DNA from 2 places in the Streptomyces sp. NPDC047079 genome. Region 2 is predicted to be linked to the other one. Evidence: riboswitches for the same ligand, from Rfam matches in the RefSeq annotation. Region 2 holds a riboswitch; the other holds the start of a gene.
The links. A riboswitch is a leader RNA that binds a small molecule or an ion and turns the genes downstream of it on or off. The one in region 2 is predicted to bind glycine.

Region 1 (15,726 bases), on a different contig from region 2:
TTCCGGGGCCGAGCTGACCGGTCGTCAGCGTCTGGTGAAGGAGCTGTGGCCACCGCGGGTCACCCGGGCCCAACTCATCGTCGCGCTGTTGCTTTTCGGCCTGGGTTTCGGTCTGGCCGTGCAGGTCGCCTCCAACAGCGACGGAAGCAGCGCCCTGCGCGGCGCACGCCAGGAAGATCTTGTCCGCATCCTCGATGAACTGGACAACCGCACCCAGCGTCTTCAGGACGAGAAGCAGGGTCTCCAGGATCAGCGGGCCGAGCTGGAGAACAGCTCGGACCGTGCCGAGGAGGCCCGCAAGCAGACCGCCGAGAAGGAGAAGCAACTCGGCATCCTTGCGGGCACGGTGGCGGCACAGGGACCCGGGATCACGGTGACCATCGAGGACAGGAAGGGAACGGTCCAGGCGGACATGCTGCTCGACGCGATCCAGGAGCTGCGCGCGGCCGGCGCGGAGGCCATAGAGGTGAACGGCGTACGGGTCGTCGCAAGTACCTACCTGTCGGATTCCGGGAAGAGTGTGAGCGTCGACGGGAACAAGATCACCCAGCCCTATCGTTTCAAGGTCATCGGCAAGCCGCAGGACCTCGAGCCGGCGCTCAACATCCCGGGAGGCGTAGTGCAGACCCTCGAGAAGGAGCAGGCCACCGTCACCGTGGAACGTTCGACGAAGATCGTCGTGAACGCCTTGCGAGCGGCGAAGCAGCCTGACTACGCTCGGTCGTCATCCCCGTGAACCGGGGGTGCATGGAGCCCATCCGCCGAGGGCATCAGGTTGCGGGGGGTCGGCGCACCGAATGGGTGGTGCGTGGTGGAAACTGTCTGGTGGATACGGACGTTGTGAGGATGTCCGGGTCGGCCGGTGTATGCAATCAGGGTTCGTCCTGCCCCACGGGCGGGTCTGTTTCGGTCAAGGGGAATCGCCCGTGAAGTTGTTTGCGAAGTTGTTCGGCAAGAGCGCGCGAGAGGGCAGCGACAACGCGACTGCCCGTCATCGCGCACAGCCGCGAGACGCGGAGGGCCAGCGCCCGCTGTTCCGGGACCAGGTCGCTGGTCCGGGTGGTGACATTTCCGGAGGTCAGGGCGCGCCGTCTGTTGACCCTGGTATGTCCGGCCCCATAGGTTTCGGGGACATGTCGGCCCTGGTGTGTACGAGGTGCGGCCACCGCAACGCGGAGAACAGCCGCTTCTGCTCCAACTGCGGCGCGCCGCTTCGAGCCGGGGCGGTTCCGGAGCGTGCGTCGGAGACGACGTCCACGATCTCCATTTCCGGTCTGGAGGCGTACGACGCGGAGGCAACCGGCCAGACGGCCGTGCCCGCGCTCTCCCCGGAGGCGCAGGCGGCGGTCGACGCGCTGCCGTTCGGCTCGGCGCTGCTGGTGGTGCGCCGCGGCCCCAACTCGGGCAGCCGCTTCCTGTTGGACAGCGATCTGACCACGGCGGGGCGTCATCCGCAGAGCGACATCTTCCTGGACGATGTGACGGTGTCGCGCCGCCATGTGGAGTTCCGTCGCGGCCCCGACGGTTCGTTCACGGTCGCCGACGTCGGCAGCCTCAATGGCACGTATGTCAACCGTGAGCGCATCGACCAGGTCCTGCTCCACAACGGCGACGAGGTGCAGATCGGCAAGTACCGGCTGGTCTTCTACACCAACCAGCGGGGCATCTGACCCGCCCCCAGACTCCGTCCGGGGGGACCCCCAGGGAAGGTCCCATGCTTCACACACCGAGCGGCGGTGCCGACAGCGGCACCGCCGCCCCGGACAGCGGGCTGATGAGCATCGGCAGCGTGCTGAACGTGCTGCGCGAGGAATTTCCCGAGGTCACCGTCTCCAAGATTCGTTTCCTGGAGTCGGAGGGGCTCATCGAGCCGCAGCGCACCCCCTCGGGGTACCGCAAGTTCAGCGCACGGGACGTCGAGCGCCTCGGTCAGGTGCTCAGGATGCAGCGGGACCACTATCTGCCGCTCAAGGTCATCCGTGAGCATCTGGACGCCTTGGAGCGCGGTGAAGAGGTGCGATTGCCTTCCCTGGGCCGTCCGCGTGACACCGGCGACGGAGGAGAGCTGCTCGGGGACCTCCTGGCCGAGCCCGAGGCCGCCCCGGCCGCGCGGATCGACCGTGAGGAGCTGATGGCAGCCGCCGGGATCAGCGCCGGGCAGCTCGCGGAGTGGGAGTCGTATGGCCTGGTCACACCCCATGTGGAGGGGATGTACGACGCCGAGGCCGTCACCGTGGCCACTCTGCTGGCCGAAATCGGCCGGCACGGCATCGAACCGCGTCATCTGCGGGTGATGAAGGCCGCCGCGGACCGCGAGGCGGGCCTCGTGGACCAGGTGGTGGCCCCCCTGCGCCGTCACCGCAATCCGCAGACCAGGGCGCACGCCGAAGCCCGTACGAAGGAGCTGGCCGGACTCGCGGTGAAGCTGCACGCGGCGCTGGTGCAGTCCGCTCTGGGCGTGCGCCTGCCCTGACCCGGGGCGTTCGCCGACGGCGGATCGGCCCGCCGTCCTGTGCCCGACTACCCAAACATCCCGACCACGGCCTAGGGTTACTGTGTGAACGAGCTCGATGTCGTAGGTGTCCGGGTCGAGATGCCCTCCAACCAACCGATCGTGCTCCTGCGTGAAGTGGGAGGCGACCGCTACCTCCCCATCTGGATCGGCCCCGGGGAGGCGACGGCGATCGCGTTCGCCCAACAGGGCATGGCCCCCGCCAGACCGCTGACCCACGACCTGTTCAAGGACGTGCTGGAAGCCGTCGGCCAGGAGCTCACGGAAGTACGCATCACGGATCTGCGTGAGGGCGTCTTCTACGCGGAGCTGGTCTTCGCCAGCGGCGTGGAGGTGAGCGCTCGCCCATCCGATGCCATAGCGCTTGCCCTGCGCACCGGGACGCCGATCTACGGCAGTGACGGGGTGCTGGACGACGCGGGTATCGCGATCCCGGACGAGCAGGAGGACGAGGTCGAGAAGTTCCGCGAGTTCCTCGACCAGATTTCTCCGGAGGACTTCGGTACGAGCAACCAGTGAGGGTCGCTGCGGGGCCTGTGGGCCGGGGTGGGGGCAGGAGGCGTGGCCGCGCCGTGTTCACGGTGCCCATGGGCGGCCTATGGCGGCCGCTTCCGTGGTCGTGACCGTGTGCGGGTGGGGCGCGACTGTGGGGTCAGGTGCTGGAGAGCCGTTGCGCCCCCGCCGGAGGGCCTCGCGGCATCTCCTGATCCTTGGCCAGAGCATTCGGCTAGCCTTTCCCCGCGGAAGGGCACGGGAAACCACTCCTAGGGTGATTATCACTCGGCGTGCCGAGTGTGGCGATCGTTGACGCACCCCTGGTGACTGCCTACCGTCGAGAAGGCAGGTCAAGGACGGAGGTCGGCGTGAGAAGCAGCGGCGACGGTACGGCAGGGGGTGCCCCCGGACGCAGTCTGGGGGAGAGCGGTCCGTACCCTCCCCCAAGCTCTCGGCTCCGCTCGAGCAGGGGGTGTCCCCAGCACGGTGACGCGGCCGGCTCCTCCCCCCAGCGGCCGACGGCGGTGCCCGCAGACGCCGAGTCGGCCTCCGAGCACCTCGGCTATCGCGGCCCCACGGCATGTGCCGCCGCGGGCATCACCTACCGGCAGCTGGACTACTGGGCCAGAACGGGTCTCGTCGAACCGAGCGTGCGCCCCGCCTATGGGTCGGGGACCCAGCGCCTCTACAGCTTCCGTGACGTCGTCGTCCTGAAGATCGTCAAGCGTTTCCTCGACACCGGCGTGTCCTTGCAGAACATCCGCACCGCCGTCCAGCACCTCAGGGAGCGCGGTTTCCGTGACCTGGAGCGGATGACGCTCATGAGCGACGGCGCGACGGTGTACGAATGCACCTCCCCGGACGAGGTCCACGCCCTGCTCCAGGGCGGACAGGGAATCTTCGGCATTGCCGTAGGCGTCGTGTGGCAGGACGTGGAGAACGCGCTGTCGCAGCTGCACGGCGAGCGGATCGACACCGGCGAGACGATCGTCGGCCACAACCCGGCGGACGAGCTGGCCCGGCGCCGCAATCGGGCCGTCTGACACGCCACGCGGCGACCGGGCGTTCGGGCGCCTCCAGTGCTCGACCGGGGTGCGGCGGGGGGCGTCCGGGACGCGCCGCACACTCCCGGCCGCATTGTCAGTGGCGTGGGGCAGCATCGGAGATGTGAGAACCGCGCCCACGATCCTGCATCTCGACATGGATGCCTTCTACGCCTCGGCGGAGCAGGCATCCAAGCCGAGCCTGCGCGGAAAGGCCGTCATCGTGGGAGGGCTGGGGCCGCGAGGAGTGGTGGCGACGGCGTCGTACGAGGCGCGGGTCTTCGGCGTGCACTCCGCGATGCCGATGGCCCAGGCACGCCGGCTCGCGCCGAACGCGGCCTATCTGGTGCCGCGCTTCGGGTTCTACCGGCAGATCAGCGAGCAGGTCATGGGACTGCTGCGGGCCTTGTCGCCGCTGGTGGAGCCCTTGAGCCTCGATGAGGCCTTCGTGGACCTGGAGGCCGGGGGAGTGGCCTGGGACGAGGAGTCTGCCCGGCTCGTGGGGGTCAGGCTGCGCGCTGACATCCGCTCGGTCACCGGGCTGACGGGCTCGGTGGGACTGGCCGCCTCCAAGATGCTCGCCAAGATCGCCTCCGAGCAGGCCAAGCCGGACGGCCTCGTGGTGATCCGGCCCGGCACCGAGCGAGCGCTGCTCGGGCCGTTGTCGGTGCGCACGCTGCCAGGGGTCGGGCCCGCGACCGGGGACCATCTGCGGCGGGCGGGGATCACCACGGTCGACGATATCGCCGAGGCAGGTGAGGACGAACTCGTCAGACTGCTGGGCAAGGCCCATGGACAGGCCCTGTACGCCATGGCCCTGGCCAGGGACGAGCGGCCCGTCGTCGCGGAGCGGGAGGCCAAGTCGGTGTCGGTCGAAGACACGTATGACGTCGACATCCACGACCGGGTCCGGGTCGGCCTGGAGGTACAGCGGCTCGCGGACCGTTGTGTGCGGCGGCTGCGGGACTCCGGACTCTCGGGAAGGACCATTGTGTTGAAGGTGCGCCGATACGACTTCTCGACCCTGACCCGCTCCGAGACCCTGCGCGGACCGACGGACGACCCCGCGGTGGTGCGCGAGGCGGCCGCGCGGCTGCTGGACTCCGTGGACACCACCGGCGGGGTCCGGTTGCTCGGCGTCGGCGTCAGCGGGCTCGCCGACTACACCCAGGAGGACCTGTTCGCCCAGGCTCACGTGGCCGCGGGGGAGGCGGTGGCCGAGGACCAGCCGGAGGCGGACGCAAGCGCCGAGTCCGCCGAAGAGAACGCGGGGGCACCGACCGAGCCGGTATGGCGTGCCGGGCAGGACGTGCGCCACACCGACTACGGGTACGGGTGGGTGCAGGGCAGCGGGCTGGGCAGGGTGACCATACGGTTCGAGACGCCCGACTCGGAGCCTGGGCGCGTACGCACGTTCCGCACCGACGATCCCGGGCTGGAGCCGGCGGAACCGCTGCCCTTGGTGCCGCGAAGACCCGGGGCCGCCGACGTGCCATCCACGGCTACGGGCAGCGGGGCTTGACGACTCCGAAGTGCCGTCGGGCGACGCGACTGCGGAAGGCGGTGCGCCGACCGCCCGGAAACAGCCGGTGCCGGACCAAGCCTTTTCCCTGGGCGGCGGGCGCCCGATCGAAGGGCGTCCCCTGTCAGGTCCCGTCCGGCTCCGCGAGCCGCCCGAAGTCGCGGTCCGGCGGGGCCGGCGGCGGGGCCATGTCGAGGCCGTAGTGGTGGTAGAGCTGAAGCTCCTGTTCGGGGGAGAGGTGCCGCCCGACGCCGAAGTCGGGCGCCTCCTTGATCAGCGCACGTTCGAAGGGCACGTAGAGCGTGCCCTCGACCAGCCGGCTGGGCTCCAGCGGCACGAACGCGTCCCTGCTGAACAGGCCCGTCCGTATAGCCGCCCACTCCGGCACCCCGGTCGCGTCGTCGAGATAGACCTCGTCGATCGTGCCGATCTTGACGCCGTTGCGGTCGAACGCCTTGCGGCCGATAAGATTCCGCGGATCGATGTCGGTCTGCACGGTCCCTCCAACAGGTCGCAACACATCCGTAAGCACTACGAAAGAGCACATTCAGCACCGCGGCCACTCGAAGGTGCCCTGGCTGTCCCCGCTGGTAGTCTGGCAAGCGGCTGCTGACCCCGCGCGGGAGAGTCCTTCGGAGCGATCCGAGGGCGCCGAAGGAGCAAACCCTCCCCGGAATCTCTCAGGCACACGTACCGCACGGACGAGGTCACTCTGGAAAGCAGGGCGGGCGTCGACGGCTCCCGCTCTCACCGACGGTGAAAACCGGAGCGCCTTCGGGCGGACCGGTGAAGCTCTCAGGTCAGATGACAGAGGGGGAGGCCGTCGGGGTACCCGCGCCGAGGTGCCCCTCGAAGGTCGCGTCAGACCAGGAGGCCTCCGCAATGACCGCCCATCGCATTCCGCTCTCCGAGCTCGAGCAGGGAACGCCCTTCGAGCAGCGCCACATCGGTCCCGACCAGGAGGCGCGGGCCAAGATGCTCGCGCACGTCGGCTACGCCTCGCTCGACGAGCTCACGGCCGCAGCGGTCCCGGATGTCATCAAGAACGCCGACGCCCTGGACCTGCCGGGCGCGCGCACCGAGGCCGAGGTGCTGGCGGAACTGCGCTCGCTCGCCGACCGCAACCAGGTCCTCGACTCCATGATCGGCCTGGGGTACTACGGCACCTTCACGCCGCCGGTGATCCTCCGGAACGTGATGGAGAACCCGGCCTGGTACACCGCGTACACCCCCTACCAGCCGGAGATCTCGCAGGGCAGGCTCGAGGCGCTGCTCAACTTCCAGACCGTGGTCGCCGACCTCACCGGTCTGCCGACCTCCGGTGCCTCCCTGCTCGACGAGGGAACGGCGGCCGCCGAGGCGATGGCGCTGTCCCTGCGCATGGGCAAGAACAAGAAGGGCCTCTTCCTGGTCGACGCGGACGCGCTGCCGCAGACCGTCGCCGTGATCCGGACCCGCGCCGAGCCCACCGGCGTCGAGGTCGTCGTCGCGGACCTCAGCGACGGTATCCCCGCCGAGGTCGCGAAGCGGGAGATCAACGGCGTACTGATCCAGTACCCGGGCGCCTCCGGTGCCGTACGCGACATCAGGCCGGTCATCGAGCAGGCCCACGAGCTGGGAGCGCTCGTCACCGTCGCCGCCGACCTGCTCGCGCTCACCCTGCTGACCTCCCCCGGTGAGCTGGGCGCGGACATCGCCGTCGGTACCACCCAGCGCTTCGGCGTGCCGATGGGCTTCGGCGGCCCCCACGCCGGCTATATGGCGGTGCGCGACAAGTTCGCCCGGAGCCTGCCCGGCCGGCTCGTGGGAGTCTCCGTGGACGCGGACGGGCACAAGGCCTATCGGCTCGCGCTTCAGACGCGGGAGCAGCACATCCGCCGTGAGAAGGCGACCAGCAACATCTGCACCGCTCAGGTCCTGCTCGCGGTGATGGCCGGGATGTACGCCGTCTACCACGGGCCCGAGGGCCTGCGGAGCATCGGGCGGCGCACGCACCGGTACGCCGCGATCCTGGCCGCCGGGCTCACCGCCGGCGGGGTCGAGGTCGTGCACGGCTCCTACTTCGACACACTGACCGTGCGGGTGCCGGGCCGGGCCGGCGCGGTCGTCGCCGCCGCGCGCGAGCAGGGCGTGAACCTGCACCTCGTCGACGCCGACCATGTGTCGATCGCCTGTGACGAGACGACCGGCCGGGCCCAGCTGGGTGCCGTCTGGACCGCGTTCGGGGTCGAGGGCGATGTCGCGGCGCTGGACGCGACGACCGAGGACGCACTGCCGCAGGCGCTGCTGCGCAGCGACGACTACCTCACCCACCCGGTGTTCCACCAGCACCGTTCCGAGACCGCGATGCTGCGCTACCTGCGCAGGCTGGCCGACCGTGACTACGCGCTCGACCGCGGCATGATCCCGCTGGGCTCCTGCACCATGAAGCTCAACGCGACCACCGAGATGGAGCCGGTCACCTGGCCCGAGTTCGGGCAGGTGCACCCCTTCGCACCCACCGACCAGGTGCAGGGGTACCTCACGCTCATCGCCGAGCTGGAGGAGCGACTCGCCGAGGTCACCGGCTACGACAAGGTCTCCCTCCAGCCCAACGCGGGTTCGCAGGGCGAGCTGGCCGGTCTGCTCGCGGTGCGCGGATACCACCGCGCCAACGGCGACGAGCAGCGCACCGTGTGCCTCATCCCCTCCTCGGCGCACGGCACCAACGCCGCCAGCGCCGTTATGGCCGGTATGAAGGTCGTCGTCGTGAAGACCGCGGAGGACGGCGAGATCGACATCGAGGACCTTCGCGCCAAGATCGAGCAGTACCGCGACGAACTGGCGGTGCTGATGATCACCTACCCGTCCACGCACGGCGTGTTCGAGGAGCACGTCGCCGACATCTGCGCCGCCGTGCACGAGGCCGGCGGCCAGGTGTACGTCGACGGCGCCAACCTCAACGCTCTGGTCGGGCTCGCCAAGCCGGGCCACTTCGGCGGCGACGTCTCGCACCTCAACCTGCACAAGACCTTCTGCATCCCGCACGGCGGCGGCGGTCCCGGCGTCGGCCCGGTCGGTGTGCGCGCGCACCTGGCGCCGTACCTGCCCAACCACCCGATGCAGCCCGCGGCCGGTCCCGAGACGGGCGTCGGCCCGATCTCGGCCGCTCCGTGGGGCTCCGCGGGCATCCTGCCGATCTCGTGGGCGTACGTCCGGCTCATGGGCGGCGAGGGGCTGAAGCGGGCCACGCAGGTGGCGGTGCTCTCCGCCAACTACGTCGCCAAGCGCCTCGAGCCGCACTACCCCGTGCTGTACACCGGACCGGGCGGCCTGGTCGCGCACGAGTGCATCATCGACCTGCGCCCGCTGACCAAGGCGACCGGCGTGAGCGTCGACGACGTCGCCAAGCGGCTGATCGACTACGGCTTCCACGCGCCGACGATGTCGTTCCCGGTGGCCGGCACGCTGATGATCGAGCCGACGGAGTCCGAGGACCTCACCGAACTGGACCGGTTCTGCGACGCGATGATCGCCATCCGCGCCGAGATCGACAAGGTCGGCTCGGGCCAGTGGCCCGCCGAGGACAACCCGCTGCGCGGCGCCCCGCACACCGCGGCGGCGCTCGGAGGCACCTGGGAGCACGCGTACACGCGGGAGGAGGCCGTCTTCCCGGCCGGTGTGTCCGCCGCCGACAAGTACTGGCCGCCGGTGCGTCGCATCGACCAGGCCTTCGGCGACCGCAACCTCGTCTGCTCCTGCCCGCCACTGGACGCTTACGACGAGTAACCGGGGTCGGACATGCGTCGGGGCCGGTGCGGAGCGTATGTCTCCGGCCGGCCCCTTGTATGGCAGGGCCCCGAGGCCCCGCTCATGAGCGGGCAGCGACTGTCCCTCGCGTCACGGGGCAGCCCCTGTCCCTTGGCGCGCCGCTCAGGCGGCCGTCATCACCTGGTCCGTGCCCAATGGGCGGTGCGGGGCGATGATCCGGCCGTCGGGCAGAAGCTCACCGGTGTCCTCGAAGAGCAGAACGCCGTTGCACAGCAGGCTCCATCCCTGCTCGGGGTGGTGCGCCACGAGACGGGCGGACTCCCGGTCGGCGGATTCGGCGGTCGGGCACGGTGGCTGGTGTTGGCACATGGTGGATGGGATCTTTCGCTCTGGCGTGATGGGTGAGATGGCTGTCGTGTCTGTCCTGCGGCTCGTCGCGTCCTTCATGGCCGCCCCCCGTTGGCGATTCGTGGCGGGACCCAGTGTTGCCCTACGGCCGTCAGTCCGCAGGCATTTCGCTGCACCGGCCCTCACAGGTTCATGACGCGTCACCCGCGCGGGCGGTTCAGCTCGAACCACTGTCCCTTCGGGTGGTTTGCGATGGCCGGAAGGGGCTAGAGGAGTAGTTCTGAAGTACCCAGTGATCGAAGGAAGTTGTCGGACCTGCACGCTACGTTGAGCGTATGACCTATGTAGAGGGCAAGATCGAGCGCATCAGGCCGCAGCAGTTCCACGAGACCATCGGCTTGGAGGACTGGCGTGTGCTGGGCGAGGGGGCGTGTGCGTACTACCGCACCGGGTCGTTCACGGTCGGCGCCCGGCTCGTGCAGGCGATCAGCGAGTTGCCGGGCGTGAGGGACGGGCACCCGGACGTCGACCTGCGGCACGAGGGTGTGACCGTACGGCTGATCACGATCACGGACGACTACTACGGGTTGACCGAGCGGCACATCGAGCTGGCCCGGCGGATCTCGGCGGTGGCACGCACGTTGGACATTCCAGCCGACCCGTCAGCCGTGCGGACCGTCCAGGTCACTGTTGACGCCCTCGCCGTTCCCGACGTGGTGCCCTTCTGGCGTGCCGTGCTCGGCTACCAGGACCGTGCGAACAGTGGCGAGGACCTGGTCGACCCGCACCGCCGCGGGGCACCGTTCTACTTCCAGTCGATGGACGCACCACGCCCGCAGCGCAACAGGGTCCACGTCGACGTCTGGGTGCCGTACGACCAGGCCGAGGCTCGGATAGCCGCGGCGCTCGCTGCCGGCGGCCGCCTGGTGAATGATGGCGACGCGCCGTCGAACTGGGTGCTGGCCGATCCTGAAGGGAATGAGGCGTGCGTCGGCGTGGCGGGCTGGATTGCGCCAGACGGCGGCCGCCCGTGAAAGCCCCTGCCCGACGATCTTGGGCACCCACCCTGGGTCTCCGAGCGGACCATCAGTGTTCGGAACTACTCGTCTGGTCCCTGCGGGCGGGCGGCACTTGGTCCCCCCGTGGGAGCGCGGTGGGGCACGGACGTGCGAGGGCTGCTGCGGTGTGCGGCGACGCGCGCACGGAACGTGCCCCGCAGCCGTTTCCGGCGGCGGGGCACGGGTGGGAGGACGGGTCTGTGGTTATGCGGGCGAGCCGAGCAGCGGGGCCGGCGTCATCCGCAGGGTGAGGACCGGCAGCAGGTCGGCGACGCGGTGCGGACGGTGGGCCGCTATGCCGGGCGGGGCCGGGGCGAGCGGAACCAGGAGATCGGTCGGAGCCAGGGAGCCGGTCGCGCCGTCGGCCGCGCAGTCGCCGTGCAGCCACAGGGTGAGCATGTACAGCTTCGGGACGGACAGCAGCCGGGCCTGGTAGGGCTGGGTCACCGCCTCCGCCTGGCGCAGAGCGCGTTCGGTGGCGGCGATGTAGGGACCCTCGAAGAAGTGGGAGAACGCCCAGCCGTCAGGGGTCAGCATGGTGTCGGCGGCGGCGACGGCGCGCTCCCCGCAGCGGATGAGGAAACGCCATCCCGCGAGCCGGGTGGCCGACGCGCCCGCGGGGGTGATCGCGTCCAATATGTGCACGGGCAGCGGCAGTTCGGCAGTCGCGGGTCCCTGGGCGGCTCGCAGGGACGGAGTACGAGCCTCCTGGACCGCGGTGGGGGAACCGAGTGCCGTGAGGACGGAACGAAGAGCGGGCGCGGGTGCCGGGGGGACATGCAGCAGCATGGTGGGTCGCCTCTCATTCGACAGGCACGGTGGCGCGGGGGCGGGGCGGTGCGAGAAGGGCGGGCGGACAGCGCTGTCAGCTCTCGGGGTCAGAGGAGCGGGGGAACTGTGCCCGGACGAATGGAGGCGCATTGACGACAGGGCTCAGAACCGCGCTCGCCAACTCTCTCTGCCCCGTTCGGGAAGTTTATACGACACATGTTCATGCGATGTTTCGTCTAGTCATCCGGGGTGTGACATGCAAGGGGATATCCGGTCGCTGACAAGCGGTATTCGTCCCGATCCCAAGGGGTCCTACCCGCCGCTACCTCGGATTACTCTCCCGTAACGGTCGGCCGATTCTCGTCGGCGTTTGTCACGACGTGGTTGCATCGTGAAACTGCACCCGGCCGCATGCCTCGGGAATGTGCCCGGCGACGCTGCCCGCCCAGCCTAGCGGGTGGCGGCCGCACACGGGGACGTTATCGATCGCGTTGCCGGGGCATCATCCTCCGTGACCCAGGACAGCAGCGGCCGGAACGTCGGCCTGCCCATCCTAGGAGGGACGTACTCGATGGGAGAGAAGGTCGTGGCAGGGGCGTTCGACCTGTCCGATCGTCAGCGCTACCGCGACAAGCTCAGGCAGTGTCTGACGGGACTTGCGCGACTGCTGGAGGAGGAGAGGTTCGATCGCCCGAAGAACCTCATGGGTCTGGAGATCGAATTGAATCTCGCCGGACCCGACGGCATGCCGAGAATGATGAATGCGCAAGTGCTGGAAAGGATTGCCAGTCGCGATTTCCAAACAGAACTCGCCATGTTCAACCTGGAAGTCAACATAGCTCCACACCGGCTGGGTGGCAGAGTATTCGACCGGCTTGCCGAGGAGCTGCGCACCTCGCTCGCCTATGCCCACCGGAAAGCGAACGAAGTCGACGCCGGCATCGTGATGATCGGAATTCTGCCGACGCTCGACCGCGACGACCTGGTCTCTTCCAACCTATCCGACGTCGACCGGTACACCCTGCTCAACGACCAGATCGTGGCCGCCCGCGGCGAGGACTTCACCCTCGACATCGACGGGGTGGAGCGGCTTGTGTGCACCTCCCGTTCGATTGCGCCCGAAGCCGCCTGCACCTCCGTCCAGTTGCACCTCCAGGTGACCCCGGGACGCTTCGCCGATGTGTGGAACGCGGCGCAGGCGGTCGCGGCGGCGCAGATCGCCCTGGGCGCGAACTCGCCGTTTCTGTTCGGGCGCGAACTGTGGCGCGAGTCCAGGCCGCCGCTGTTCCAGCAGTCCACCGACACCCGGCCGCCCGAACTCCAGGCCCAGGGGGTGCGGCCGCGCACCTGGTTCGGCGAGCGCTGGATCACCTCGGCCTACGAGCTCTTCGAGGAGAACCTGCGCTACTTCCCGGCGCTGCTGCCGATCTGCGACGACGAGGATCCCTTGCGTGTCCTCGACGAGGGAGGCACACCCAAGCTCGCCGAACTCGTCCTGCACAACGGCACGGTGTACCGCTGGAACCGGCCCGTGTACGGAGTCGCCGACGGTGTCCCGCACCTGCGGGTGGAGAACCGGGTACTGCCCGCCGGACCCACAGTCACCGACGTGGTCGCCAACGCGGCCTTCTACTACGGCGTCGTCCGCGCCCTCGCCGAGGACGCGCGGCCGGTGTGGACGCGGCTGCCGTTCGAGGACGCCGCCGCCAACTTCGACAATGCCTGCCGCTACGGCATCGAGGCACGACTGCGCTGGCCGCGGCGCGGGCGGTACGGCGGAACCACCGAGGTGGATGCCGTGGACCTGGTGCGTGACGAACTGCTGCCGCTCGCCGCGGCGGGGCTCGACGCCTGGGGTGTCGAACCGGCCGACCGGGACTTCTACCTCGGTGTGATCGAGGAGCGGTGCCGGCTGAGGGCCAACGGCGCGACCTGGCAGGCCGCCACCTTCCACCGGGCCCTGGAACAGGGGCTCGACCGGGACGCCGCGCTGGCCGCCACGACCCGGCGGTACGGCGAGCTGATGCACGCGGGCGAGCCGGTGCACACCTGGCCGGTCGGGTTACCGGAACCGGTGCTGCTGGGCTGAGCGGTGCCCCCGGCCCCTGCTTCCCGCTGAGGGCCGGGGGCGCTCCGGACCCGACGGCGTGCGTGACCTGCCGACGGTTCCGAGGCGCGAGGTTCCCGCGCGGTGAAGTCCCATGAAGCCTCTCTGAAGCCCCCTGAAGCCTCTCCCTGGTTGAGCCCGTACCGTGAAGCAGCCGTATGGCAGAACAAGGGAGAGGCAGGTGCGCCCTGCACGGCGTCCTCCCCCCACGGCCTGTCGCGCACGATCTTCGTCACTTCTGCCGGGACCCTGGCGGGGCGAAGATGGGACGAGGCGGGATCGTTCAGTGCGCAGCAGGAGGCGGGAGTGCAGGTGGAGGCAGGGTCAGTGGCCGATTCTTTTCCGGCGGAACGGCCGACGCGACGGATTCTCCGTGACGAGACGCTGCTGGTGCTGGCACTGTCTCTGGGCGCGAGCGGGGTTTCCGCGCTGATCAGCTTTGTCGGCTCGGTCACCAAACCCGGGGGGCTCAAGGAGCAGGCGGCCACCCTCAACGCCTCGGCCGCGCCCGGCCGTCCCTGGCTCGATCTCGTCTGGCAGCTCTTCGGGATCACGACGGCGCTGGTGCCGGTCGCGCTCGTCGCGCACTTCCTGCTGCGTGAGGGCGCGTCGCTGCGCACCCTCGGCTTCGACCGCACACGGCCGTGGCCGGACCTGGGGCGGGGAGCGGCGATCGCCGCGGTGATCGGTTCCACCGGCATCGCCTTCTATCTGGCCGCCCGGGGCCTCGGCGCCAACCTCACGGTGGTTCCGGAGGCGTTGCCCGATGTGTGGTGGAAGTTCCCGGTACTCATCCTGTCGGCGGTCCAGAACGCGGTGCTGGAAGAGGTCATCGTCGTCGGCTATCTGCTGCGCAGGCTCGGCCAGTTGGGATGGACTCCCGGGACGGCCCTGGTGGCCGGCTCCGTGCTGCGCGGCTCCTACCATCTCTACCAGGGCATCGGCGGCTTCCTGGGCAACATGGTGATGGGCGTGGTCTTCGTCTTCCTCTACCGGCGCTGGGGCCGGGTCGGGCCTTTGGTGGTGGCCCACTCGCTGCTCGACATCGGGGCGTTCGTCGGGTACGCGCTGCTGGCGGGGAAGGTGGGCTGGCTGCCCACGGGGTGAGGGGCGAGGGCACGGGAAGGGGCGTACGGCACGGCCGTACGCCCCTCCTTCTTGGCTCGTGGCCGGGTCAGCCGAGCAGTTCGCCCTCGATCACGGTGACCGCACGGCCGGTGAGGAGGGTGCGGTCGCCCCGCAGTGCGGTGCGGACGCGGCCGGAGCGCGGCGATGCCTGTAGGCCGGTGAGGTCCGGGCGGCCGAGGCGCTCGGCCCAGTAGGGCGCCAGGGCGGTGTGGGCGCTGCCGGTGACCGGGTCCTCGTCGATGCCGACGTTCGGGGAGAAGCAGCGCGAGACGAAGTCGTATCCCCGGGAGGGGTCCTCGGCGCGGGCGGTCGCGATGACGCCGCGCCGGGAGTGGCGGCCGAGCGCCCGGTGGTCGGGGGTGAGTCCGAGCACGGTCTTCTCGTCGGCGAGTTCGAGGATCAGGTCGCCGACGCCCGGGCCGGTGTCGAAGGCGGTGAGGGGCTCGGCGCCGAGGGCAACGGCGAGACCTTCGGGGACCTCGGACCGGGTGAGAGGGGCGGTGGGGAAGTCCAGGGTGATGGAGCCGTCCTCGTGCGGCGCGGCGCTCAGTACTCCGCTGCGGGTGGCGAAGCGTACGGGCCCCTCGTCAGCGCCCGTGGTGCGCAGCACATGCGCGGTGGCAAGGGTCGCGTGGCCGCACAGGGCGACCTCGGTGGTGGGTGTGAACCAGCGCAGCGCCCAGTCCGCCTCGCCGCCCTCGGGCAGACGGTGGGCGAACGCGGTCTCGGCGTGGTTGACCTCGCGGGCCACGCTCTGAAGCCAGTCGTCCTCCGGGAAGGCGTCGACGAGGAGCACGCCGGCCGGGTTGCCGGAGAACGGGCGGTCGGTGAAGGTGTCGACGATTCGAATCCGCATGGGCCGACGCTAGACCCCGCCGGAGGGGCCGCACCAAGGCCAATCCGCGGCGGCTGGACCTGAGGGCCAGCGGTCCGGACCGTGCCCTGTGAGCGGTGGTCCTTGGCTCTGGGAAGGGCGGAGCCGGGTACGGAGA
Region 2 (15,726 bases):
AGGACACCGGGCCCGGCGGCGTTAGTGCCCGTTAACCTTCCTGGCATGACTGTGCATCTGGAAGTCGCCGAGGGCGTCGGCACCCTCCGCCTGGACCGCCCGCCGATGAACGCACTGGACGTCGCCACCCAGGACCGGATCAGGGAACTCGCCGAGGAGGCCACGCGCCGCGACGACGTGCGCGCCGTGGTCCTCTACGGCGGGGAGAAGGTGTTCGCGGCGGGCGCGGACATCAAGGAGATGCAGGGCATGGACCACACCGCGATGGTGGTGCGCTCCCGTGCCTTGCAGGACTCCTTCACCGCCGTGGCCCGCATCCCCAAGCCGGTCGTCGCCGCCGTCACCGGCTATGCCCTGGGCGGCGGCTGCGAGCTGGCGCTCTGCGCGGACTACCGCATCGCCGCCGAGAACGCGAAGCTGGGGCAGCCGGAGATCCTGCTGGGACTGATCCCGGGGGCGGGCGGCACCCAGCGGCTGGCGCGCCTGATCGGCCCCTCCAGGGCCAAGGACCTCATCTTCACCGGGCGGATGGTGAAGGCCGAGGAGGCGCTGTCGCTGGGCCTCGTCGACCGGGTGGTACCGGCCGAGGAGGTGTACGCCGAGGCGCGCGCCTGGGCCGCCAGGCTCGCACAGGGGCCGGCGATCGCGCTGCGCGCCGCGAAGGAGGCCGTCGACATGGGCCTGGAGACGGACATCGAGACGGGTCTGGCGCTGGAACGCAACTGGTTCGCGGGCCTGTTCGCGACCGAGGACCGGGAGCGAGGCATGCGCAGCTTCGTGGAGGAAGGGCCCGGCAAGGCGAAGTTCGTCTGACAGCCGCGCCGCCGCGTCCTCCTCGGTGTCCCTCGAAGGAGCGGATTATGGCAGCCTTAAGGCGGCCTTAAGGCTGCCCCGACGCCGACGCGTGGACCATGCCCCCAACTGGCTTGCTTTTGCAGGTCAGTTGGGGTGCACAGATCGTCAAGTTGCTTTTGACATATGTCAGTCGAATCGTGTGGAAAGTGTGCGTGCGGGCGTCGTGTTCCGCCGTAACGCCCCTCGGCCGCCTTCTGTGCGGCCATGATGGGTCCATGGCGGGGCTGGAGGGTTTCGAACAGCCGCGGCAGCACGCGAGTGCGACCGCGGCGCGCTGGTCGCCTGCGATCGAGGACGAACGGGCGCTGAGGGCACTGGAGTTGTTCGGCAACCCCGCCGAGGCGGAGGTCCCGCTGCCGTCCCGCCCCGAATCCGCGGCCACCGCGCGCCGCCTCGTCCAGGTCGTGGTCCTGCGCCACTGGGGGCTCTCCCCGAGGATGACCGAGGACGCGGTGCTGCTCGTCTCCGAACTCGTCGGCAACGCCGTACAGCACACCGGTGCCCGCGTCTTCGGGTTACGCATGCGCAGGCGCCGGGGCTGGATCCGCGTCGAGATCCGAGACCCCTCCCGCGGGCTGCCCTGTCTGATCCCGGTGCAGGACATGGACTTGAGCGGCCGCGGCCTCTTCCTCGTCGACAAGCTCGCCGACCGCTGGGGCGTCGACCTGCTGCCGCGCGGCAAGATGACGTGGTTCGAGATGCGGGCCGCCGAGCGCTGACCGCGCGTTCCCGGAGAGACCGTGGGCGTGCGCCCGTACGGGCGGAAGCCCCGGCTGCGGGGCGGCCGGGGCTCCCTTGCCGGTGGCGCGGCACGGAGCGGGGGTGTATGCCGCGGTACCTGCGACGAACCGGTGCCCGGGTCTGGGTGGCTGCCGCACGGTCGACTGTCGCAGTCGGGAGCGACAGGTGCCTCACAGGGGTTCGGTCATGAAACCGCACCTGTGCGGGACATGTGGGCAGTTATTCCCATCATGTGCCGTTGTGATCCACTCGTCCCCCGAGTGGATCAATCGACGCTTTGGGCACTGTCTGGCCCTTAAATGGGGAGAATGACCACGCCCGTCCCTCCCTCTCCCTCGGATTCCACCCCACCGGACCGTGCGACGGGCACCGCGCGCACGGTGCCCGACCGCCGCTCGGCGCTGCGCGCAGGCGCGGGGCTGGCCGTCGGCGCGATCGCCACCGCCTGCTCTCCCGGCCCCACGGCCGTGCGTCCGCCGTTCTCCTCCCGTACCGCCGACAACGGCTCCCCCGGGTCCGGCATCCAGGCTCCCCGGCCCCGCTCCATCCCCGGGCAGCCCGACCAGATCACCCACGGCCCACGCGACCGCCCCCGGGTGGCCCTCACCTTCCACGGGGAGGGCGACCCCTCCCTCGCCACGGCGATCCTCGAAAGGGCCGAGCACGCGGGCGCGAGGATCACCGTGCTCGCGGTCGGCTCCTGGCTGGACGAGCATCCCGACATCGCCCGCCGGATCCTCAGGGGCGGTCACGACCTCGGCAACCACACACAGCGCCACCTCGCCATCAACACCATGTCCGAGGCGGACGCACGCGCCGAGATCCAGGGATGCGCGGACCGGCTGCGACGGCTCACCGGATCCATCGGCACCTGGTTCCGTCCCTCGCGGGCACCCCGCGCGACCCCGCTCGTCGCACGGCTGGCCCACGACGTCGGCTACCCGCACGTCCTGTCGTACGACGTCGACTCGCTCGACTACACCTCGCCGGGCGCCCGGGCCATCACCCACCGGGTCCTGGAGGAGGTCCGCAAGGGGTCCGTGGTAAGCCTGCACTTCGGGCAGGCGGACACGGTCGTCGCCCTCCCCGCCATCCTGCACGCACTCGACGACCGCGGCCTCGCCGCGGTGACCACCACGGAGCTGCTGAGCTGATGCCCCTCTCGACCGTCACGCGCGCACTGATCGCCGGCCTCGCCCTCGCCGCGCTCGCCGGATGCAGCAGCGGATCCCCCCACAAGGACCAGGCACTCCCTTCCAAGGCCCCCGCCAACCGTGCCGACCGGCAGAACGCCGTACAGGTCCTGCCGGGCATGCCGCCCGTGCTCGACCCGAACGACATCTACGCGGCCGACCGGCCGGGCCGGCTCTCCGAGGTGGTCAAGGACTTCCCGTCCCGGGTCTACGTCCCCAACACCAACTCCGACACGGTCACCGTCATCGACCCGAAGACGTACAAGGTCATCGACACGATCCCGGTCGGCCGCCAGCCCCAGCACGTCGTGCCGTCCTGGGACCTGAAGACCCTGTGGGTCAACAACGACCTGGGCAACTCCCTCACCCCCATCGACCCGAGGACCGGCGAGGCCGGCAAGCCGGTCGCCGTGCACGACCCGTACAACCTGTACTTCACGCCGGACGGCAAGTACGCGGTCGTGATGGCCTCCAAGGACCGCCGGCTGGTCTTCCGCGACGCGCACACCATGAAGGTGGTCAAGGCCCTTCCGGTGAGCTGCTACGGCGTCAACCACGCCGACTTCTCCATCGACGGCCGCTACTTCGTCGTCTCCTGCGAGTTCAGCGGCGAGCTGCTCAAGGTCGACACCGCGAAGATGGAGGTGACGGGCCAGCAGAAGCTGCCGTTCCACGGAGCCATGCCGCAGGACGTCAAGATCTCCCCGGACGGCAAGAGGTTCTACATCGCGGACATGGTGGCCGACGGAGTGTGGATCCTGAACGGCGACACCTTCGCCAAGCCGTCCTTCCTCGCCACCGGCAGGGGTGCGCACGGTCTCTACGTCAGCCGCGACTCCCGCGTGATGTACATCTCCAACCGCGGCGAGGGCACCATCTCCGTCTTCGACTTCCCGAAGAACAAGCTGAGCGCCAAGTGGCGCCTGCCCGGCGGCGGCAGCCCCGACATGGGTGGCGTCTCCACGGACGGCACCGTGCTGTGGCTGTCCGGGCGGTACAACTCCGTGGTGTACGCCATCGACACGCGGACCGGGAAGCAGCTCGCCCGGATCAAGGTGGGCAGCGGTCCACACGGCCTCGCGGTCTATCCGCAGCCGGGCCGCTACTCGCTGGGCCACACGGGCGTCTACCGCTGACGCCCCTGCCGGGCGCCGGGGTCAGCGGGCGACGAACAGCGCCTCCGGCCCCACCGGCCGGTAACCGGACGCCTGGAACGCCCGCAGTCGGCGGGCGTGCCCCGCCGACACCTGGGCCCACACCGGCTCGCCCCCGCTCGGCTGCCGCGCCGGCGAGACCGCGCTGAAGGTGACCCCGCGCCGCCGCACCTGGAGTTCGCCTGGGTGGTCGCCGCACCGAGGGCGAGGGCGGGCCGTTAATCTGACCTCCGTCAGTAGGACGGCCGTACGACGGCAAAGGCACCAAGAAGGGGCGGATCGGTGGCGGACATCGAGGAAGCACGCAGGCAGTTCGACCGGATCGACGTGGACGGTGACGGATTCATCACCGCCTCCGAGTTCCGGTCCGCCCTGGCCCAGGGGGGAGACTGGAACGTCACCGAGGCGGTGGCCGAGGCCGTCATCAAGTCCCGCGACCTCAACGGCGACAAGGTCCTGTCGTTCGACGAGTTCTGGACGTACCTGAACAAGTGAGTCCATGACGAAGGGGCGCCCGCCCGGCCAGGGACGGCCGCCCCTCGTCAGCCGTTCGGCCCGAACCAGGAATAGCCCGGACGACCCCTCGGTTGGTGTTCCTCACGAACGCTGTGCAAGCACAGGGACCCCCGGAAGGGCGAGGCGCGTCATGAAGATCGGCATCATCGGGGCGGGCAACATCGGCGGCAACCTCACCCGGAGGCTCACCGCCCTCCGGCACGACGTCTCCGTCGCCAACTCCCGCGGCCCCCACACGCTCACCGCACTGGCCGAGGAGACGGGCGCCACACCCGTCACGGTCGAGGAGGCGGCCCGCGGCGCGGAGGTCGTCGTGATCACGATCCCCGTCAAGGCGGTACCCGACCTGCCGTCCGGGCTGCTGGACGGCGCGGCCGAGGGCGTCGCGGTGATCGACACCGGCAACTACTACCCCAAGGAGCGGGACGGACGGATCCCGGCGATCGAGGACGAGGGCCTCACCGAGAGCCGCTGGACCGAACGGCAGATCGGCCATCCCGTGATCAAGGCCTTCAACGGCACCTACGCCCGGGACATCCTGGACGCCCCCCGCCCGGCCGGCGACCCCGACCGGATGGCGCTCCCGGTCGCGGGCGACGACGAGGCGGCGAAGCGCACGGTGCGGGCCCTGATCGACGAGCTCGGCTTCGACACGGTCGACGCCGGCGGTATCGACGACTCCTGGCGCCAGCAGCCCCCCACTCCTGTCTACGGCCTGAGGGCGGGCGTCGACGCCGTCACCAAGGCCCTGGCGGAGGCGTCCCCCGAGCGCACCCCGGAGTTCCGCGGATAAGCCCGTCCCCACCAACCACCGGGAACGGTCGGCGAGCCACCGGGCGCCTCGCCGACCGGTTCGCCGGGCCCGCCCAGGCGTCAGTCCCGGGTGAGGTGCCGCTCAACGCGGGCCGGTAGGGGCGGGGTCGAGGGCCGGGCGAGCGGTTCAGGCGCTCGTGGCCCACTCCCGGAGGGCGGCCTTGCTCGTGAAGTCGGCGACGTCCTTGTCCACGGGGTCGGAGGTGTACTGGTGGAAGCGCCAGGGCGCCTTGATGCGGGGCTTGCCCGCGGTGACGTAGTCGGCGATCCACAGACCGTCCCCGGCGTAGGAAGTGGTGTCGATCGTGAGCCAGAAGTTGCGATTGGTGTAGAGGATGACGCGGTTGTCCGGCCGGAGCTGCTTCACCTGGCGGATGAAGCGGTCCTTCTCGGCGTTGCTCGCGTGAGTGCCGTCGCCGGTGGTCTCCCAGTCCACGGCCAGCACGTCGCCCGCCCTCTCCGGGGCCTTGGAGACGAAGTACTCGGCCTGGGCCGGGATGTTCCCGGGCCACAGGAAGTGGTAGAAGCCGACCACGCACCCGGCGTCCCGGGCCGTCTTGGTCTGGGCGGTGAGCTTGGGGTTCACATACGAACGCCCCTCCGTCGCCTTGATGAAGACGAAGGAGAGGCCGTCCGTGTCGTAGGCGGATGACTGGTACGCGCTGACGTCGATGCCTCGCAGCATGGGCGCTCCCTGAAGTGCTCGTGGGGGACAGGGATCACTGCCTTGTTCACCCTGGTACCCGGGGTATGCCCCCTCAGCGGAAGCGTCAGCCGCGGTCGGCCACCGAACCGACGTGGTGATGGCCGACCACGACAAGTACCGCTCAGTCCCGTCGTACCAGGAACCGCTCGTCCGCCGAGTCCCCGCACCGTCGCTCCGACGCCTCCGCCCCCTCCTTCGCGTCGGCGACCCCGACGCACCGGCCGCTGCCGACCGCGCGGAACCGGAACCCGTCGCCGACCGGTTCGAGCCGGAAGAGCGTGCCCTGGGTGCAGTCGTTGCGGGGTTCCAGCATCCCCTTGACCGGGCCGGTGTTCAGGACCGTGAGGCAGCCCTTGCCCTCCTGCGGGTGGTGCCACTGGATGCGGTACAGGTTCTCACCGGCCGGTTCGAGATACGTGCGCGGTACGGTCGCCTGCGCGCACGGGAGTTGGACGGCGACGGCGTTCGCGTAGGCCCCCGCGCGGTCGCGGCCGTCGGTGAGGCAGAACTCCGGCGTACGGGCGGGCCGGATGGTGACCCAGCCGCTGAGAGCCGCCGCGCGCTCGTCGCCGGAACCCCCGTCGCCCCCGCCGGGCAGCAGCCACCACAGTCCCAGCCCGACCAGCGGTACGACGCACACGGCGACGAGGACGGCCGTACGGATCCGGCGCGAGGGCGATGACGGCGGCGGCTTCGGGGAGGTCAACTCCTCGGCGCCGGAGCCTGGTCCGGCCTCCACCGGCGTCGGCTCGACCGCCCCCGAGGCGATCCGCTCCCGCGCGTCCAGCCACACCCCGATCCGCTCCCCGTCCCCGCACGCCCTGACGAACGCGGCGAGCACATCGGGCCGGGGCAGGTTCGTCCGCCCCAGGGCGTCCGCCAGCGTGCTGCGCGCCAACGTGTCCCCGTTGCGCGCGGCCTTCACCTCCAACTCGCGGTAGGTCAGCCCCGACCGCTCCTTGAGCCGCCGCATCGACTCGACGAAGCCGGCCGGGTCCCGGGCCTCGTACGGCGACAGATCCCCCAGGTTCCTCATGAACGTCATCCTGCTGCGCCCCCGAAAGCGGGGACAACGCCGGATCCCGCCATGTCCCGCCGTCCGGATCCGCCCCGGACAACTCCCTGACCAGCCCGGACAGCCGTCCCCTGTCCGGGACGGCCGGCACCCCTTGCCCCGCGCCGCCGCCGATCAGCAGTCTCGGTGACGCCCCGCCGGACAGCGAGCCGGACCGGGCACCACCCACCGACCACGAACGAGGAGCATCTCCATGCGCATCCGCCGACTCCTGGCGACCGCCGGTCTCAGCACGGCCCTCGCCCTCGGCGCCACCGCCTTCCCCGCGGTCGCCGCCCCCACCGTGACCGCCTCCTACCCGTCCTCCTGCAGCGGCTGGACCGACTGGTACGCCGGCCACGGCCGCGGACACCTCAACTGCGCCGGCGCGGGCCGCGACATCAGGGTCACGGTCGAGTGCGGCGGCGGCGTCGCCAAGCGCAGCGCCATCGGCTACGAGTACGCCAAGGCCGACTGCCCCCGGGGTCTCGGCGCGACCGGCCTGAGCGGACGGTTCGTCTAGGGCCGGACCTGCCCCACAGGGAAGGGCAGGTCCGGCCTCCGGCCCTCTCACGCCCCCCGTTACCGGCCTTGGTACTGGTGGGCTCTCGTGTGAGGTACGGGAAATCCCGGTGAGAGTGATCACGGTGCGGCAGGGCCCGGCAGATCCGTCTGCCGGGCCCTGCCGTTGTCCGTTGCCGGGTGTCACCGGCGGGGGCGCCGGCGGAGGAACATTCCCACCTTGCCTACCTTGCGGATCCCGATCCGGTCGGGGCCGTCCGGATCAGCCGACATCGGCGGCGCTAGGGTCCACCCGGCCCAGGGCGTCACCACTCTGACAGTCGGTCCGACGCCCCGCACCACGCGAACACATCCATGAGCGGGGAAGGCGTCCGTTCCGGAACGTGCGGGTCAGGGCCTGTCTGCTCAGCACTCGATGATGTTCACCGCGAGCCCGCCGCGGGCGGTCTCCTTGTACTTCACGCTCATGTCGGCGCCGGTCTCCTTCATCGTCTTGATGACCTTGTCGAGGGAGACCTTGTGCGAGCCGTCGCCGCGCATCGCCATGCGGGCCGCCGTGACGGCCTTGACCGCTGCCATGCCGTTGCGCTCGATGCACGGGATCTGGACCAGGCCGCCGACCGGGTCGCAGGTCAGTCCGAGGTTGTGCTCCATGCCGATCTCGGCCGCGTTCTCCACCTGCTCGGGGGTGCCGCCGAGCACCTCCGCCAGCGCGCCCGCCGCCATCGAGCAGGCCGAGCCGACCTCGCCCTGGCAGCCGACCTCCGCGCCGGAGATGGACGCGTTCTCCTTGAAGAGCATGCCGATCGCGCCCGCGGCGAGCAGGAAGCGGACCACCCCGTCCTCGTCCGCGCCGGGCACGAAGTTGATGTAGTAGTGCAGCACCGCCGGGATGATGCCCGCGGCGCCGTTCGTCGGTGCCGTGACGACCCGGCCGCCCGCCGCGTTCTCCTCGTTCACCGCCATCGCGTAGAGCGTGATCCACTCCATCGCGCGGGCCAGCGGGTCGCCCTCGGCGCGCAGTTGGCGCGCGGTGACGGCCGCGCGGCGGCGCACCTTCAGACCGCCCGGCAGAATGCCCTCCCGCGACAGGCCGCGCGCCACGCATCCCTGCATGACCCGCCATATCTCCAGCAGGCCCCCGCGGATCTCGTCCTCCGTGCGCCAGGACAGCTCGTTCTCCAGCATCAGCGAGGAGATGGACAGACCCGTCTCCTTCGTCAGGCGCAGCAGCTCGTCCCCGGTGCGGAAGGGGTACTTCAGGACCGTGTCGTCGAGCTTGATGCGGTCCGCGCCCACCGCGTCCTCGTCGACGACGAAGCCGCCGCCCACCGAGTAGTACGTCTTGGTGAGCAGCTCGGCCCCCGAGGCGTCGTACGCCCACAGGGTCATGCCGTTCGCGTGGTACGGGAGTGCCTTGCGGCGGTGCAGCACCATGTCGTCGTCGAAGGAGAACGCGATCTCGTGCTCACCCAGCAGGCGGATACGGCCGGATGTCTTGATGTTCTCCACCCGCTGGTCGGCCCCCTCCACGTCCACCGTGCGCGGCGAGGAGCCCTCCAGCCCGAGCAGCACCGCCTTGGGGGTGCCGTGGCCGTGGCCGGTGGCGCCGAGGGAGCCGTACAGCTCCGCGCGCACGGACGCGGCCGAATCCAGCAGGCCCTCGTTGCGCAGGCGGTGGGCGAACATGCGCGCCGCGCGCATCGGGCCGACCGTGTGGGAGCTGGACGGGCCGATGCCGATCGAGAACAGGTCGAAGACCGAGATGGCCACGGGGACTCCTCAATACGGGGGTGGTGCAGGGGCCGGCCGGGCACCGCGCTCCTTTCCAGTGTGCGCGGTGCCGGCCGGAAGGTGACTTACTTGGCGAGGCCCGGGTACAGCGGGTGCTTGTCGGCCAGGGCCTTCACCCGGGCCTTCAGCGCCTTGGCGTCGTAGGACGGCTTCAGCGCCTCGGCGATGACGTCCGCGACCTCGGCGAAGTCCTCGGCCGTGAAGCCGCGGGTCGCCAGGGCCGGCGTGCCGATCCTGAGGCCCGAGGTGACCATCGGGGGGCGCGGGTCGTTCGGGATCGCGTTGCGGTTGACCGTGATGCCGACCTCGTGGAGGCGGTCCTCGGCCTGCTGCCCGTCCAGCTCGGAGTCACGCAGGTCGACCAGGACGAGGTGCACGTCGGTGCCGCCGGACAGGACGTCCACGCCCACGGCCCTGACGTCGTCCTGGACCAGACGCTCGGCGAGGATACGGGCGCCGTCCAGCGTCCGCCGCTGCCGCTCCTTGAAGTCCTCGCTCGCCGCGACCTTGAAGGCGACCGCCTTGGCCGCGATCACATGCTCCAGCGGACCGCCCTGCTGCCCCGGGAAGACCGCGGAGTTGATCTTCTTGGCCAGCTCGGCCGTGGACAGGATCACGCCACCGCGCGGGCCGCCCAGCGTCTTGTGGGTGGTGGTGGTGACGACGTGGGCGTGCGGGACCGGGTTCGGGTGCAGGCCCGCGGCCACCAGCCCGGCGAAGTGCGCCATGTCGACCATGAGGTATGCGCCGACCTCGTCCGCGATCCTGCGGAAGGCGGCGAAGTCCAGCTGCCGCGGGTAGGCCGACCAGCCCGCGACGATCAGCTTCGGGCGGTTCTCCTTGGCGAGGCGCTCGACCTCGTCCATGTCGACGGTGCCGTCGTCGCCCACGTGGTACGCGACCACGTTGTAGAGCTTGCCGGAGAAGTTGATCTTCATACCGTGGGTCAGGTGCCCGCCGTGCGCGAGGTTCAGACCCATGATCGTGTCGCCGGGCCGGAGCAGCGCGAACATCGCGGCGGCGTTGGCCTGCGCACCGGAGTGCGGCTGCACATTGGCGTGCTCGGCGCCGAAGAGCGCCTTGACGCGGTCGATGGCGATCTGCTCGACCACGTCGACGTGCTCACAGCCGCCGTAGTAGCGGCGGCCCGGGTAGCCCTCGGCGTACTTGTTGGTGAGGACCGAGCCCTGGGCCTCCATGACCGCCACCGGGGCGAAGTTCTCCGAGGCGATCATCTCGAGGGTGGACTGCTGGCGGTGCAGCTCGGCGTCGACGGCGGCGGCGACATCCGGGTCGAGCTCGTGCAGGGGCGTGTTCAGAATCGACATGTATACGGTTCCTCAGCTGCCGGAGAACTCGGTGTACTCGTCCGCGGAGAGCAGGTCGGCCGGCTCCTCCGTGACGCGCACCCGGAACAGCCAGCCGCCCTCGAAGGGAGCGGAGTTCACCAGCGACGGGTCGTCCACCACATCCTCGTTGATCTCCGTGACCTCGCCGGAGACCGGGGAGTAGAGGTCGCTGACCGACTTGGTCGACTCCAGCTCGCCGCAGGTCTCGCCCGCGGTCACCGTGTCACCGACCTCCGGGAGCTGGACGAACACGACATCGCCGAGCGCGTTGGCCGCGTGCTCCGTGATGCCGACCGTCGCGACGCCGTCCTCGGCGGCCGACAGCCACTCGTGCTCCTTGCTGTAACGCAGCTGCTGGGGGTTGCTCATGGCCTGAATTCTCCTGTACGCGGGGGAGTGGTGGTGTAGGGGGTACTGCTGAAGACGCTGGTGAGCAGGGCGGACGGGTGCGACGTCACGTCCGGCCCGGGCCCAGTGTCTACTTCCGACGCTTGTAGAACGGCAGTGCCACGACCTCGTACGGCTCATGGCTGCCCCGGATGTCCACCGCGACCCCGGCGGCGCCGGGCGCGGAGTGCGCGGCGTCGACGTACGCCATCGCGATCGGCCGGCCCAGCGTGGGGGAGGGGGCACCGGAGGTGACCTCGCCGATCACCTCGCCGCCGGCGACGACCGGGTATCCGGCGCGCGGGATGCGACGGCCCTCGGCGACCAGGCCGACGAGGACGCGCGGCGGGTTCTTCTCCGCGCGCTCGGCGGCCTCGAGGAGCGCGGCGCGCCCCACGAAGTCGCCCTCCTTCTCGAACTTGACGACCCGGCCGAGCCCGGCGTCGAAGGGGGTCAGTGAGGTGGTCAGCTCGTGCCCGTACAGCGGCATGCCCGCCTCCAGGCGCAGCGTGTCCCGGCAGGACAGGCCGCAGGGGACCAGTCCGGCCGGCGCGCCCGCCTCGGTCAGCGCCCGCCACAGCTTCTCGGCGTGCTCGGGTGCGACGAACAGCTCGAAGCCGTCCTCACCGGTGTAGCCGGTTCGGGCGATGAGCACCGGGACGCCCGCGACCGTGCCGGGCAGCCCCGCGTAGTACTTCAGGCCGTCCAGGTCGGCTTCGGTCAGGGACTTCAGGACGCCGGGGGACTCCGGGCCCTGGACGGCGATGAGCGCGTAGGCGTCCCGGTCGTCGCGCACCTCGGCGTCGAAGCCCGCGGACCGCTCCACGAGCGCGTCCAGGACCACCTGGGCGTTGGAGGCGTTGGCGACGACCATGTACTCCCGCTCACCGAGCCGGTACACGATCAGGTCGTCCAGGATGCCGCCGTCCGCGCGGCAGATCATGGTGTAGCGGGCGCGGCCGACGCCGACGGAGCCGATGTTGCCGACCAGCGCGTGGTCGAGAAGCCGCGCCGCCTCGGGACCGGTCACCGCGATCTCGCCCATGTGCGAGAGGTCGAAGAGGCCCGCCTTGGTTCGGACGGCGACGTGCTCGTCGCGCTCGGAGCCGTACCGCAGGGGCATGTCCCAGCCCGCGAAGTCGGTCATCGTGGCGCCGAGCGAACGATGCAGGGCATCGAGCGCGGTACGGCGCAGGGGGCTGCTGCTCATGGGTTGTGCTCCCAGGGCGATGGGGTCCCCGCGCGCGAGCGAAGCAGGGCGTGGGGGAGGACGAGGTCGTTCCTCCCCATCTGTCATCGGAACCTGAGAGGTTCGCCATGACGTCGCGGGGCGGATCGTCACGGCTTGCACCTTGGGTGGAGCCACCTGAAGCGGCCCGCTTTCCAGATGTGCCTCGCCCGCGCGGTATCGGGGCCTGAGAGATTCAAGGGAGGGACTTGCTCCTTCGGCGCCCGGGCAGCCGTACGGAAGAGGTACGGACCCGGGACTCTCCCGCGCGGATTCAAGCGGCCGGTATGCAGTTGGCGGGCACATCATTGCACGCCTCGTCCGATCGTGGCAGGGCCGCATCTGTAACCGGCTTGTGGCGCTACGAGAACGGAATCACGAGAGACCGCGCATTACCTTCTCTTTACACTCGACGGGGATGGGACTTCCTGACCCCCAGGGGAGGACGATCACGGTGAACAGGACGACGGCGTACGCGACGACCTCGGGCATCGCGGTGCCCGGGCAGCCGGGCTCCCCGGCCCGTCAGGCCCACCGGCCGCCGCGGGCGGCCACGGTGCGCGACCTGCGCGACCACGCCGGGCGCGGCACCCGGGGGCTCACCTTCGGCACGAGCGACATCGTCGTGATCACGGGTCTGCCCGGCAGCGGCAAGTCCACTCTCATGCGCCGTGCCGTGCGCGGCGCGCGGATCGATTCCCAGGACGTCCGCGACCGCTGGGACGCGCGCCTGTCCCGCTTCCTGCCCTACGCGGTCTACCGCCCCCTGGTCCGCCTCGCCCACTACGCCGGCCTGCGCCGCGCCCTGCGGTCCGGCACAGGCGTCGTCGTCCATGACTGCGGTGCGCAGACCTGGGTGCGCAGCTGGCTGGCCCGGTCGGCCCGCCGTCGAGGCGGCACCCTCCACCTGCTCGTGCTCGACGTCACCGTGGACACGGCCCTGGCGGGCCAGCGCGAGCGCGGCCGGGGCGTCTCGTGGTACGCGTTCCTCAGGCATCGCAAGGCCACCCGCCGACTGCTGGGCAGCGTCGAGCGGGGCACCGTCCCGGACGGCTGCGGCTCGGTGGTGCTCCTGGACCGGGAAGCGGCGGACGTCCTGCGCCGTATCGACTTCGCGGATTGAGCCACCTCGGCTCGGCGGGCTGGGCCACCTCGGCTCGGCGGGCTGGGCCACCTCGGCTCGGCGGGCTGGGCCACCTCGGCTCGGCGGATTGAGCCACCTCGGCTCGGCGAGCCGAGCCGTGCCGGTTCGTGGACTGCGCAGAGTGGCCCGGCCCCGTACCGGTTAGCCTTTCCGGTCTCAGCAGCGGTTCTTCAGCAGGTGGTAGCAGATGGACTTCCCGGCGGACCTTCCCGCGGACTTCCCCGCACAGGCACATCCCCATCCGCACGGCGGATGGCCGGGCAACGAGCTGGAGGAGGTCCTCTCCGCCTCGCTCGGGGTCCCCTCGGCCGGCGGCCGGATCGTCGAGGTCCTCGGCCGCAGCTTCCTGTGGGTGCCGCTGCCGAGCGGCGGTGGCCCGCACAGCGGCCCGCTCGACCTGCCCGCGACGGAGATCGAGGGGCAGGCGTACGTCCCGGTGTTCAGCTCCGAGGAGCAGTTCCGCCAGGTCGTGGGCAACCACATGGCGTACACCATCGCGCCCGCCGTCGAGTTCGCCCGAGGGCTGCCCCCGCAGATCGGCATCGCGGTCAACCCGGGCGGCGTGGTCGGGGTGCCGCTGCCGCCGGACGCGGTGGCCGAGCTGTGCCGCGCCGGGCGCACCCCGCTGGACGGTCCCGTGAGTGGCGGGCGGGTCCGGCTGTTCGAGCCCGACTGGCAGGACGACCCGGTGGACTTCCTCGCCGCCGCGTCGGCCGAGTTCGCGGCGACCGGGGTGGTGCTCACCGCGCGCCGCTGCCTGGCCGCGATCGAGACCGCCGACCCCGTGATGTTCATCGGTGTCGAACTCTCCTCCTGGGACGGCGACATACGCGCGCTCCCGCTGGAGGCGCTCGGCCGGGCGCTCGGCAAGGCGCCGGTGGAGACGCCCGTGAACATGGTGTTCCTGGATGTGGCCCAGGACCCGGTCGGAGAGTGGCTGCGGGAGCGGGTGCGGCCGTTCTACCAGCAGGGTTACTGAGCCGCCCGCGCCCGTGGGGCACGGTGCCGGGACGACCTCGGGCGGCGCGCGTCGAGTGCTGTCAGGATGGCGCCTTAACCTGGTTTCATGGCCGGGACGGAGCGAGCCCGCTTCCGGCCGGAGGCCCCGGCCCACGGCGCGGCCGCACGCGGGGGGATGCGGTGTCCTGCGGACGGGGGACAATGGCCCGGTCGGGGTTGCGCGGCCGAAAACCGTGCACACCGCACCGAAGGTCTCCGTCAGGGTTGTCAGGCTTGTCGTGAAGGGGCGGTAGAGGGTGAGCGCGTCGGGCACGGCCGCGGCCGGGCAGGTCGAGCAGATGCTGCGCCAGGTGACGCCCGGGCGTTTCGACGCCTACGAGGCGCTGCTGCGCGTACTCGCGACGCCGTCGTCCGGCCAGGTCTGGATGCTGCTCTGGCACGGCCAGGCCGGCTCGCCCGACGCCCAGTACGGAAACATGGAGGTGAACGGCTACGGCTACGCGCCCTGCGTCACCTCCGCCCAGGAACTCTCCGCCAGCGGCTGGAGCCGCTCGTACGAGGTGGTCGACGCCCTCGATGTGGCCCGCACCCTCTACCCGGACCACTACGGCCTCTGGCTGAACCCGCACGCTCCCGGCGGCGGAGTCGGCATCCCCTGGCTGGACCTGCGCCGCATCGCGACCGGCCTCGAGCGTCAGCCCGCCGGTCCGCTCCGGCTCGCCGAACCGGCCATCGAGATCCCGCAGTTCTACGCCCTGCTCACACAGAACGCGCACCGCACGCCCGCCGTCCGCTCGCTGCGCCGCGCCTGGGTGCAGCCCGCCCTCGGCGCGCCCTACCTGGCGATCGGCCTGGACGTCTACGACACCTCCCCGCCCGCCGTCGACTCGGTGCGCGCGATGATGCAGCAGTCCGTCGTGGCGGTGCCGGAGGGGCTGCCGGTGTCGACCGTGGCGATGTCCGACGAGTACGACCCGGTCGCGATGTGGCTCCGCGCCAGCGCCCGCCCGTTCTACGACCGTGAGGCCCACGCCTCCCCGGCCCAGGCTCCGGCGGCCGGGGGATACGGCTACCCGCCGGTGCGCGGCGCCTACTGACGCGGACCAGGCCTGGTGGGTAACCGGGCCGTCCGGGTGCCGGTCATGTCCGGTGGCAGCGGCTCATCTTCGCGCGTAGATGCGGGAGGTTGGTCCGAGTCTCGTGCGGTCTGCCCCAGTTGGCGGGTGTCCGCACCCCGTTACCCAACGTCCGGATAACGGAACCCCCCTACCCGTATCACGTTTACGCATCCATTCACCGTCAAGTCTGGC

Region 1: another riboswitch for glycine. It lies ahead of gcvP (aminomethyl-transferring glycine dehydrogenase); the one in region 2 lies ahead of gcvT (glycine cleavage system aminomethyltransferase GcvT).

Annotation. Positions count from the first base shown of each region.
Region 1 covers NZ_JBEYUZ010000044.1:5,025-20,750, forward strand. Annotated here, with positions in the region: gene ABZ823_RS29540 (DUF881 domain-containing protein) at 1-736, shown strand, start outside; gene ABZ823_RS29545 (FHA domain-containing protein) at 798-1,670, shown strand; gene ABZ823_RS29550 (MerR family transcriptional regulator) at 1,715-2,473, shown strand; gene ABZ823_RS29555 (bifunctional nuclease family protein) at 2,558-3,031, shown strand; gene ABZ823_RS29560 (MerR family transcriptional regulator) at 3,376-4,050, shown strand; gene ABZ823_RS29565 (DNA polymerase IV) at 4,175-5,572, shown strand; gene ABZ823_RS29570 (PRC-barrel domain-containing protein) at 5,697-6,068, opposite strand; glycine riboswitch at 6,183-6,278, shown strand; gene gcvP (aminomethyl-transferring glycine dehydrogenase) at 6,455-9,340, shown strand; gene ABZ823_RS29580 (DUF5999 family protein) at 9,485-9,691, opposite strand; gene ABZ823_RS29585 (VOC family protein) at 10,006-10,704, shown strand; gene ABZ823_RS29590 (hypothetical protein) at 10,933-11,517, opposite strand; gene ABZ823_RS29595 (glutamate-cysteine ligase family protein) at 12,071-13,588, shown strand; gene ABZ823_RS29600 (type II CAAX endopeptidase family protein) at 13,913-14,713, shown strand; gene ABZ823_RS29605 (PhzF family phenazine biosynthesis protein) at 14,781-15,590, opposite strand.
Region 2 covers NZ_JBEYUZ010000009.1:21,668-37,393, forward strand. Annotated here, with positions in the region: gene ABZ823_RS14515 (enoyl-CoA hydratase-related protein) at 46-813, shown strand; gene ABZ823_RS14520 (ATP-binding protein) at 1,071-1,574, shown strand; gene ABZ823_RS14525 (polysaccharide deacetylase family protein) at 1,896-2,750, shown strand; gene ABZ823_RS14530 (hypothetical protein) at 2,750-3,925, shown strand; partial or broken gene ABZ823_RS14535 (GNAT family N-acetyltransferase) at 3,947-4,075, opposite strand; gene ABZ823_RS14540 (EF-hand domain-containing protein) at 4,226-4,438, shown strand; gene ABZ823_RS14545 (NAD(P)-binding domain-containing protein) at 4,443-5,252, shown strand; gene ABZ823_RS14550 (glycoside hydrolase family 25 protein) at 5,400-5,957, opposite strand; gene ABZ823_RS14555 (XRE family transcriptional regulator) at 6,100-7,014, opposite strand; gene ABZ823_RS14560 (hypothetical protein) at 7,247-7,555, shown strand; gene ABZ823_RS14565 (L-serine ammonia-lyase) at 7,960-9,327, opposite strand; gene glyA (serine hydroxymethyltransferase) at 9,414-10,676, opposite strand; gene gcvH (glycine cleavage system protein GcvH) at 10,689-11,066, opposite strand; gene gcvT (glycine cleavage system aminomethyltransferase GcvT) at 11,176-12,294, opposite strand; glycine riboswitch at 12,478-12,589, opposite strand; gene ABZ823_RS14585 (AAA family ATPase) at 12,761-13,435, shown strand; gene ABZ823_RS14590 (enhanced serine sensitivity protein SseB) at 13,644-14,435, shown strand; gene ABZ823_RS14595 (enhanced serine sensitivity protein SseB C-terminal domain-containing protein) at 14,713-15,513, shown strand.